DNA from 3 places in the Streptomyces sp. NPDC002845 genome. Region 1 is predicted to be linked to each of the others. Evidence: riboswitches for the same ligand, from Rfam matches in the RefSeq annotation. Region 1 holds a riboswitch; each other region holds the start of a gene.
The links. Region 1 has a riboswitch for cyclic di-AMP ahead of ACWD3C_RS14615 (M23 family metallopeptidase). Riboswitches for the same ligand answer to the same signal wherever they lie in the genome.

Region 1 (3,265 bases):
CGACGAGCTGCAGCTCGCCGTCGCCCCGGTGTTCGTGGGGGAGGCGGACGCGCCCCGCATGTTCGGGACGGGGCCGTACCCCGGCGGCCCGACCGGCCGGATGCGGCTCCTGGAGACCCGGCCCGTCGGTGACGTCGTCCTCATGCGGTACGTCCCCACGGTCCCGGGGGCCAGAAGCGAGCCCTCCGCCGCCGACCGGCACTGGCTGAAGCTGGCCTGCGAGCTGGCGGCGCAGTGCCCGCCCTCGCGGACGGCCTTCAGTGTGGGCGCGGTGATCGTCGCGGCCGACGGCACGGAGCTGGCCCGCGGTCACTCCCGCGAGGGCACCGACCCGGTCGTCCACGCTGAGGAGGCCGCCCTCGCCAAGCTCGACCCCGCCGACCCGAGCCTCGCCTCCGCCACCGTCTACAGCAGCCTGGAGCCCTGCGCCCGCCGCGCCTCCCGCCCCGCCTCCCCCTGCGCCCGACTGATCCTCGACGCGGGCGTACGGCGCGTCGTCACCGCCTGGCGCGAGCCCGACACCTTCGTCACCGCCGCCGACGGCAGCGGACTCCTCGCGGACGCCGGGGTCGACGTGCTCGTCCTGCCCGAGTACGAGCAGCGGGCGAAGGAGCCGAACCGCCACCTGTTGCCCGGGTGACAGGTCACCGATTCCTGCGTGACAGGTCGCCGATCCCCGGGTGACAGGTCACCGCCGTAAACCCTGGTGCTGGGCGGTCCGCGGATGGCGTACACTTGAGACATCGCCGCGGGGTGGAGCAGCTCGGTAGCTCGCTGGGCTCATAACCCAGAGGTCGCAGGTTCAAATCCTGTCCCCGCTACTGATGGCCGAGGGCCGGAACTCATTCGAGTTCCGGCCCTCGGCTTTGCGTGGGCGTGGGCGGCTTTCTGCGCGGCTGATCGTTGTCACAAAGCGTGCCCGACCGACCCCCCTCCGCATAACAACTGACACAACGTCAGATGAGCCGAGGTTTATGAGCCGAGGTCAACTCGCCCGATTTAGGCCCCTCATGGCCCGTAAGTCCAGCGCAAAAGACTGATCGATCATCCGGAACAGCTTGGAATACGGCCCCGGGGTCTATTAACGTTCGATAACGCAGCGCGGTTGTCCCAGCCGTCACAAGAGGCGGCTCCGTGCGCACGCGCCGAATCCCGTAAGGGAACCGGGGAACCACCACCTTGGGGTGAATCGGGCGGAAGCCGCCGTGGAAGTACGGCAGGTTTACGCGCGTAGGAGACCTTCCTGCTCCGAACCCGTCAGCTAACCCGGTAGGCGAGAAGGAAGGAAAGGAGTACGCCTACGTGGCGTCCAACCGGCCTGCCCCAGAAGCTCCGTCCGTGCCGAGCCAGCACAGCGGCGACACCTTCGCCTACGGCGGCTACGACAGCAAGGACGAGGGTCCCTGGCAGGAGTGGAATCCCACCGAGGAGTCCATTCGTCCCGTTCGCGGCCGGCACCGCGTAAGCAAGCAGCGCGGGGGAGGACTCGCCCGCAGCTCCACGGTTCTGGGCGTCGGCGTCATAGCCGCGGTCGGCGCGGGCGGCATGGCCACCGCGCAGACCGGCAAGCCGCCGGTGTCCATCTCGCTGCCCGACCTGCCGAGCGTGGGCTCGGTGTTCGAGGAATCGGACGAGGAGGAGGAAGAGCCGCAGGCTTCCGAGGCTCCGCTCACCAGCGCCGGCCTGACCACGGCCGACACCGATTCCGGTACGACCAACGCCGGTGAGGCACTGCGCGCCCGCATCATCCAGCAGGCCGAGTCCCAGCAGGACCAGGTCGACACCGCCGCCGCCAAGGCCGCCGAGGCCAAGGCCGCGGAGAAGGCCGCCGAACTCGCCGCCAAGGAGAAGAAGGAGGCCGAGGCCAAGGCCGCCGAGGAGAAGAGGCAGGCGGAGGAGGAGGCCCGGCAGAAGGCCGAGGAGGAGCGTCTCGCCGAGCTCGCCAGGCAGTACACGCTGCCGACCTCCTCGTACACCATCACCTCCTACTTCGGCCAGGCCGGCGCCCTGTGGTCCTCCGGCTACCACACCGGCCTCGACTTCGCCGCCCCCACGGGCACGCTGATCAAGGCCGTGCACAGCGGCACGATCACGTCGGCCGGCTGGGACGGGTCGTACGGCTACAAGACGGTGCTCACCCTGGAGGACGGCACGGAGATCTGGTACGCCCACCAGTCCTCCATCAACGTCAGCGTCGGCCAGCAGGTCGCCACGGGCGACATCATCGGCCGCGTCGGCGCCACCGGCAACGTCACCGGCGCTCACCTCCACCTGGAGGTCCACACCGCCGGCAGCAGCTCCGGGATCGACCCGATGGCGTGGCTGCAGAGCAAGGGGCTGAACCCGTAAGGCGTGAGTCGTGAGTCCAGGCTCCCGGTTTTACGGGATCTTGGGGAACCCGAGGCTGTTGGGGCCGGTCGTGCGGAATGCGCTTGCCCGGCCCGGCAGTTGACGTAGAGCATGACCATGACTTCTCTGCGCAAGCTGGGCTCGTCCGACCTTGAGGTCTTCCCGCTCTCCCTCGGCGGCAACGTCTTCGGCTGGACCGCCGACGAGGCACAGTCCTTCGCCGTGCTGGACGCGTACGCGGCGGTGGGCGGCAACTTCGTCGACTCGGCCGACTATTACTCGGCGTGGGCCGAGGGCAACTCGGGCGGGGAGTCCGAGACGGTCATCGGCAAGTGGGTGCGGGCCCGCGGCAATCGCGATGACGTCGTGATCGCCACCAAGGTCAGCCAGCACCCCGAGTACCAGGGACTGTCCGCCGCCAACATCAAGGCCGCCGCCGACGCCTCCCTGCGCCGCCTCGGCACCGATTACATCGACCTGTACTACACCCACTTCGACAAGCCCGAGGTGCCGGTCGAGGAGATCATCACCGCCCTCGACGAACTGGTGAAGGCCGGCAAGGTCCGCGCGATCGCCGCCTCCAACATCACCCCGGAGCGCCTGACGGCCTCCCTGGAGTTCTCCGACCGCGAGGGTCTGGCACGCTACGTGGCCCTGCAGCCCCACTACAACCTGGTCTCGCGCACCACGTACGAGGGTGCCCTGCAGGACGTGGTCGCCGCCTCCGGCCTGTCCGCCGTCCCGTACTTCGCCCTGGCCAGCGGCTTCCTCACGGGCAAGTACCGGCCGGGTACGACGGTCGAGAGCCCGCGTGCGGTGGGCGCGGGCGCCCACCTGGAGACCGACCGGGGCGTACGCGTCCTGGCCGCCCTGGACGACATCGCCGGGGACCGCGGTGTCGAGCCCGCCACCGTCG
Region 2 (3,265 bases), on a different contig from region 1:
CCACTGCTGTCGCGTGAAAGGCAACCGCATGCTCTCCGGGAACGGTCGTCACCGTCGCCCCCGTCAGGCTCCGGCCCTCCTCGTAGCGGCGGGAGTCACCGGGTCCGCCATCGCGATCCCACTGCTCGGCGCCACCGGTGCGAGCGCGGCCAGCGGGGCGACCTGGGACCAGGTCGCGGAGTGCGAGAGCGGGGGAGCCTGGAGCGCCAACACCGGCAACGGGTACTACGGCGGACTCCAGTTGTCGCAGGAGAACTGGGAGAAGTACGGCGGCCGCGAGTACGCGGAGCGCGCCGACCAGGCCAGCCGTTCCCAGCAGATAGCCGTCGCCGAGAGAATCCTCGCCGACCAGGGCGTCGGCGTCTGGGCCTCCTGCGGCCTGCTCACCGGCCTCGGCAGGGACTCCGGCTCCGCCGACGTAGACACCGGGGTCGTGGGTGACGGCCAGTCCGGTTCATCTGACTCGTCCGACTCATCCGGTACTCCTGATTCATCCGGTATTTCTGGTTCGTCCGACGCTTCCGACCCGTCCGGTACCTCTGACTCATCCGGTACCTCCGACCCGTCCCCGGATGTCGCCGAAGGTTCCACCAAGGCCGACACCGGACTGGTCGACACCGGCGAGAGCACCTCACAGGACTCCGACAGCTCGGCCACAGGCGACACCGGGAGTGGCGCTTCCGGCAACTCCCAACAGGGCGCCGACTCTTCGACCGGCGGCGACGGCGAGGAGAGCGCCGAAACCGGCACCGAAACCGAAGTCGAAGCCGACACCGAAACCACCGGCACCGGCCGCCACCGCGGCGACAGTGCCGACGAGAGCGCCGACGAGGGCGCGACCGGCGGCCGTATCGACGACGGTCGTACCGGCACCCCCTCTGGCCGTCACGCCTCCCGCGAGGCGCCGGACGACGGCTCGTACGTCGTCCGTACCGGGGACACCCTGTGGGCGATCGCCGACTCCCTTGGCGTCGAAGGCGGATGGTCCGTGCTGTACGCAGACAACAGGGGGACGGTCGGTGCTGACCCGAACCACATCATGCCCGGTCAGACCCTGGAGCTCGGGGTCGAATCGGGCGAAAAGCAGCGGTAGTTCGCGTCATGCTTCGCACCGAATGCCCGTTTTGATCTCGGTGGGAGATGAATCACAGAAGCCCTGATCCTTTTTGAAATTCGGCGAATCGCGTGTTTACGGTCGTGACTGCTCGCCACAGCGGGCTCCTGCGGTCGTCACGCCGAATCCTGCCAACGGCCGCACGGGAACAGTCGTCGCGTCAAGCGCCGTAGGCAGGAGCGGGGGACCCAAGGTAAGTGCCGGGCCCGGCAGTTGATGCCGGAACCGGCTCGGGGTGAAGCCGTGCGGAAGCGAAAGCGATCCGCGCGGCCGGGCAACTCAACCGGCCCGAACCCGACAGCTCACCTCGTAGGCGTCGGTGAGGGGATCGCAAACATGCTGCACTCTTGCAAGGGCAAGCACCGTCGTCCGTCCAAGGCCAGCCGCCTCGTCGCGCTCGCCGGTGTCACCGGCGCCGCCATCGCCGCCCCGCTGATGGCCGCCGGCAGCGCCTCCGCCGCCACCGCCTCCGAGTGGGACGCGGTCGCGCAGTGCGAGTCCGGCGGCAACTGGTCCATCAACACCGGCAACGGGTACTACGGCGGCCTGCAGTTCTCGGCCTCGACCTGGGCCGGGTACGGCGGCACCCAGTACGCCGCCACCGCGGACCAGGCCACCAAGGCCCAGCAGATAGAGATCGCCGAGAAGGTCCTCGCGGGCCAGGGCAAGGGCGCCTGGCCGACCTGCGGCACGGGTCTGTCCAGCGCCGCGTACGACGGCGGCGCGAGCACCGGCACCGAAAGCTCCGCCAACAACTCCGGTTCCAGCTCCTCCGGTTCCAGCTCTTCGGGTTCCAGCTCCTCCGAGCAGGGCACCCAGGAGCAGGAGACCCGCGCCTCGCGTTCCTCCGAGCGGGCCACCGTCGAGACTCCGACCGGCAAGACGGTCAAGAAGGGCGACGGCGAGTACGAGGTCGTCTCCGGCGACACCCTCAGCGGCATCGCCGCCGAGAACGACGTCGAGGGTGGCTGGCAGAAGCTCTTCCAGCTGAACAAGGACATCATCGACGACGCCGACTTCATCTACCCGGGCCAGCAGCTGCACCTCGGCTGAAGCCGAAGCTGAAGCTGGGGCTGAAGCCGAACCAAGGCTGAGGCCGAGGCCGGCGGCCACTCCGGTTCGACAGGAGACTCATACGACTCTCAGTTGAACCAAAGGATCCTCACATCCGTGGTCCTCATACTGGAGGCCTCGTGAGGGTCACCCCCGTCCCCACGGGCTCCCCGCCCCGGTGCGTACTCCCCCGTACGCACCGGGGCGGGGCTTTTTCATCGCCACCTTCTTCGCCGCCCTTCGTCACCTTCATCCGGCACCTTCATCGCGACCTTCTCCGTCTCCCCACTTTTCTTCGCCACCCCTCTTTGTTCCGTTCGGGAACAATAGGTGCCGTCAGTCCTTGTCCACGGGACGGTCGGTCGGCTGGCCTATGTCCCGGAGGCGGTTAGGCTCTAGTCGCAAGGCCTTGCGCCCCGCACTCTCAGCGTCACATCCAAGAAGGAGATGCTCGTGCCGTCCATCGACGTCGTCGTAGCCCGGGAAATCCTGGACTCCCGAGGCAACCCCACGGTCGAGGTCGAGGTCGGCCTCGACGACGGCAGCACGGGTCGTGCCGCCGTTCCGTCCGGCGCTTCCACCGGCGCCTTCGAGGCCATCGAGCTCCGCGACGGTGACTCCAACCGCTACCTCGGCAAGGGCGTCGAGAAGGCCGTCCTCGCCGTCATCGAGCAGATCGGCCCGGAGCTGGTCGGCTACGACGCCACCGAGCAGCGCCTGATCGACCAGGCGATGTTCGACCTGGACGCCACCGACAACAAGGGCTCCCTCGGCGCCAACGCCATCCTCGGCGTCTCGCTCGCCGTCGCCCACGCCGCCTCCGAGGCCAGCGACCTCCCCCTCTTCCGCTACCTGGGCGGCCCGAACGCGCACCTGCTGCCGGTGCCGATGATGAACATCCTGAACGGCGGCTCGCACGCCGACTCCAACGTGGACATCCAGGAGTTCATGATCGCCCCGATCGGCGCGGAGTCTTTCTCCGAGGCCCTACGCTGGGGCGCCGAGGTCTACCACACCCTGAAGAAGGTCCTGAAGAGCAAGGGCCTGGCCACCGGCCTCGGCGACGAGGGCGGCTTCGCCCCGAACCTCGGCTCCAAC
Region 3 (3,265 bases), on a different contig from region 1:
TCGCGCATGTCGCGCCCGCGCCAGGGCACCGAGGAGACGGTGTCGGCCATCGACTCGGCGGCCGTGCGCGCCTTCTACGAGAAGCACGTACGCCCCGCCACGGCCACCGCAGTCGTCGTCGGCGACCTCACCGGCACCGACCTCGACGCGCTGCTCGGCGACACCCTGGGCGCCTGGACCGGCTCCTCGGCCGACCCGCGTCCGGTGCCGCCGGTGGCCGCGGACGACACCGGGCGCGTCGTCGTCGTCGACCGCCCGGGCGCTGTCCAGACGCAGCTGCTGATCGGCCGCGTCGGCGCCGACCGGCACGACCGGGTGTGGCCCGCCCAGGTGCTCGGCACCTACTGCCTCGGCGGCACCCTCACCTCCCGCCTGGACCGCGTCCTGCGCGAGGAAAAGGGCTACACCTACGGTGTGCGGGCGTTCGGGCAGGTGCTGCGTTCCGCGCCCGGCGGCACGGGCGCCTCGATGCTCGCCATCAGCGGCTCCGTCGACACACCGAACACCGGCCCCGCGCTCGACGACCTGTGGACCGTGCTGCGCACCCTCGCGGCCGAGGGCCTGACGGACGCTGAGCGGGACATCGCCGTGCAGAACCTCGTCGGGGTCGCGCCCCTGAAGTACGAGACCGCGGCGGCCGTCGCGAGCACGCTCGCCGACCAGGTCGAGCAGTACCTGCCGGACGACTACCAGGCGACGCTGTATCAGCAGCTCGCCGCCACCGGCACCGTGGAGGCCACCGCGGCCGCCGTGAACGCCTTCCCGGTGGACCGTCTGGTGACCGTCCTCGTCGGCGACGCCGCGCAGATCGAGGAGCCCGTCAGGGCCCTCGGCATCGGCGAAGTGACCGTCGTTCCGGCCGAGTAGAGCCGAGGTCGCGACAGGGGCCCTGGTGACGAAAGAGTCACCAGGGCCCCTGTTTGTCCGTATTGATGGAGGAGATTGCCTGAATGACCTGTGGCATGCGCTACAAAACCCTTGATCCGTTTGTCGTTTGAAAGATGGTCCACTTAGCGTCGGTCCGGCTGTTCGTCAGGCAGTGCGCCGCGCCCGCGGCACCGGACAGTCATCGCCGAGTCCCCGTACGGCGCGAGCCAGGGGAGCCGGGGACCCAACCGCAGTCCCTGGGGTGAATCGGACGCCCTTCACGAAGTGAAGGGTCTCCGTAGGAGACCTTCCTGCTCCGAACCCGTCAGCTAACCCGGTAGGCGAGAGGGAGGGAAAGGATCAGCCACTTCATGGCGTTCACCCGCGCCACCGGGAAGCACCGCGGTCCCGGCCGTGTGAAGCGCACGACCACGAGGACCGTGGGCGTCGCCGCACTCACCAGCACCGGCGTTATCGGCACCCTGGCCGCCCCGGCGCTCGCCGCGGAGACCTCCGCCGAGCAGACCGGACTCACCCAGATCATCGGCATCGGGGACGTGGTCGCCGAGCAGATCGAGACCCAGGCCGCCGCCCAGCAGCAGGCCGCCGAGGAGGCCGCCGCTGCGAAGCGGGCCGAGGAACTCGCGAGGAAGCGGGCCGAGGAGAAGGCCAAGGAGGAGCGCGAGGCCAAGGAGCGCGCCGCCCGCGAGGCCGAGCGCCGGCGCCTCAACTCCTACGTCGCCCCGGTCAGCGGCTCGTACGTCTCCACCGGCTACATGGCCGGCGGCGCCGTCTGGTCCTCCGGCAGCCACACCGGCGTCGACTTCCACGCCGCCTCCGGCACCCCCGTCCAGGCGGTCGGCTCCGGCACCGTCGTCGAGGCGGGCTGGGCCGGCGCATACGGCTACCAGGTCGTGATCGAGATGAACGACGGCACGTACACCCAGTACGGCCACCTGTCGTCCATCGGCGTCGGAGTCGGCCAGGCGGTCACCCCGGGCCAGCAGATCGCCCTCTCCGGGGCGACCGGCAACGTCACCGGCGCGCACCTGCACTTCGAGGCCCGCACCACGCCAGAGTACGGCTCGGACATCGACCCCGTCGCGTACCTGCGCTCGCACGGCGTGAACGTCTGACGACCGGCGCGCCCGGTTCCGGCGACCGGCCCGGCGACTCGCGAAGCCCCGGCTCACCGAGCCGGGGCTTTCGCCGTCGCCGCGCACCTCTTGTCCAAAAAATATCCATGGATTCCGGCCCGCCATCGGAAATTCCGGCTCTCTGCAATAGAGTCACTCGAACACACGTCAATCATCGACGTTTCACGGGGATTAAGGCGGAGGTCGGTCATGCGTATTCCGGCGCACTCGGTATGCACGGCGATCCGTGATGACATCGTCGCGGGTGTCTACGAGCGCGGCAGCCGGCTCACCGAGGAACTGCTCGCGCGCCGCTACGGCGTCTCGCGCGTCCCCGTGCGCGAGGCCCTGCGCACGCTGGAGGCCGAGGGCTTCGTCGTCACCCGCAGGCACGCGGGCGCGTGCGTCGCGGAGCCCACCGAGCAGGAGGCCTCCGACCTGCTGGAGATGCGCATGCTGCTGGAGCCGCTCGGCGCCGTGCGCGCCGCCCAGCGTCGCACCGAGGCCCATCTCAAGGTGCTGCGCGGCCTGGTGAGGCTGGGTCAGGAGCGGGCCAGGCGGGGCAACAGCGAGGATCTGCGCTCCCTGGGCGGCTGGTTCCACGAGACGCTCGCCCAGGCCTCCGGCAGCCCCGCCCTGACCTCGACGCTCTCCCAGCTGCGGCACAAGATCGCCTGGATGTACGCCGTCGAGGCGCCCGCCAACCCCGTGGAGTCCTGGGCGGAGCACGGCGGGATCGTCGACGCCGTCGCGCGCGGCGACAGCGAGCGGGCCAGGGCGATCACGGCCCTGCACACCGAGCGCGCGACCGCCGCGCACCGGCTCCGCTTTCCTGCTGGGCCCGGCGGTCCGGATCGCGTCGAGCGCGTGAGGACTTCGCAACATCCCGTAAACATGACGAGCCTGCGGCATTAACACAGAAGCCGTATACAAAGAGGGTGTAATTCGCGGGGGATTATTTCTGCTGCCCGAGATACGGAAATGCGACAGAAATGTGAAGGGCCCGCCCGATAATTCGGACGAGCCCTTCGGTGTGTGCGTGACGCTTTTGACGTCACCCTGACCGCGGAACGGTCGGAGGGTTCCTCAGACGGTCTCGGGAAGTTCTTCGAGTCCCTCGGAAACCAGCTTCGCCAGACGGTCGAGCGCGGCGTCCGCGCCCTCGGCGTCGGAGGCGAGGACGATCTCCTGGCCACCCTGGGCGCCGAGGCCCAGGACCGCCAGCATGGAGGCCGCGTTGACGGGGTTGCCGTCGGCCTTGG

Region 2: linked by a shared signal. The riboswitch ahead of ACWD3C_RS41025 (transglycosylase family protein) and the one ahead of ACWD3C_RS14615 (M23 family metallopeptidase) in region 1 are both predicted to bind cyclic di-AMP.
Region 3: linked by a shared signal. The riboswitch ahead of ACWD3C_RS17695 (M23 family metallopeptidase) and the one ahead of ACWD3C_RS14615 (M23 family metallopeptidase) in region 1 are both predicted to bind cyclic di-AMP.

What each region holds. Positions count from the first base shown of each region.
Region 1 is NZ_JBSFUU010000017.1:22,790-26,054, reverse strand. Features, by position in the region: gene ACWD3C_RS14625 (dihydrofolate reductase family protein) at 1-640, shown strand, start outside; tRNA gene ACWD3C_RS14620 (tRNA-Met) at 748-821, shown strand; cyclic di-AMP (ydaO/yuaA leader) riboswitch at 1,134-1,291, shown strand; gene ACWD3C_RS14615 (M23 family metallopeptidase) at 1,303-2,349, shown strand; gene ACWD3C_RS14610 (aldo/keto reductase) at 2,467-3,265, shown strand, end outside.
Region 2 is NZ_JBSFUU010000093.1:18,687-21,951, reverse strand. Features, by position in the region: gene ACWD3C_RS41030 (transglycosylase family protein) at 29-1,093, shown strand; cyclic di-AMP (ydaO/yuaA leader) riboswitch at 1,270-1,445, shown strand; gene ACWD3C_RS41025 (transglycosylase family protein) at 1,451-2,167, shown strand; gene eno (phosphopyruvate hydratase) at 2,621-3,265, shown strand, end outside.
Region 3 is NZ_JBSFUU010000021.1:121,811-125,075, reverse strand. Features, by position in the region: gene ACWD3C_RS17700 (M16 family metallopeptidase) at 1-867, shown strand, start outside; cyclic di-AMP (ydaO/yuaA leader) riboswitch at 1,061-1,226, shown strand; gene ACWD3C_RS17695 (M23 family metallopeptidase) at 1,239-2,003, shown strand; gene ACWD3C_RS17690 (GntR family transcriptional regulator) at 2,214-2,918, shown strand; gene ACWD3C_RS17685 (HPr family phosphocarrier protein) at 3,090-3,265, opposite strand, start outside.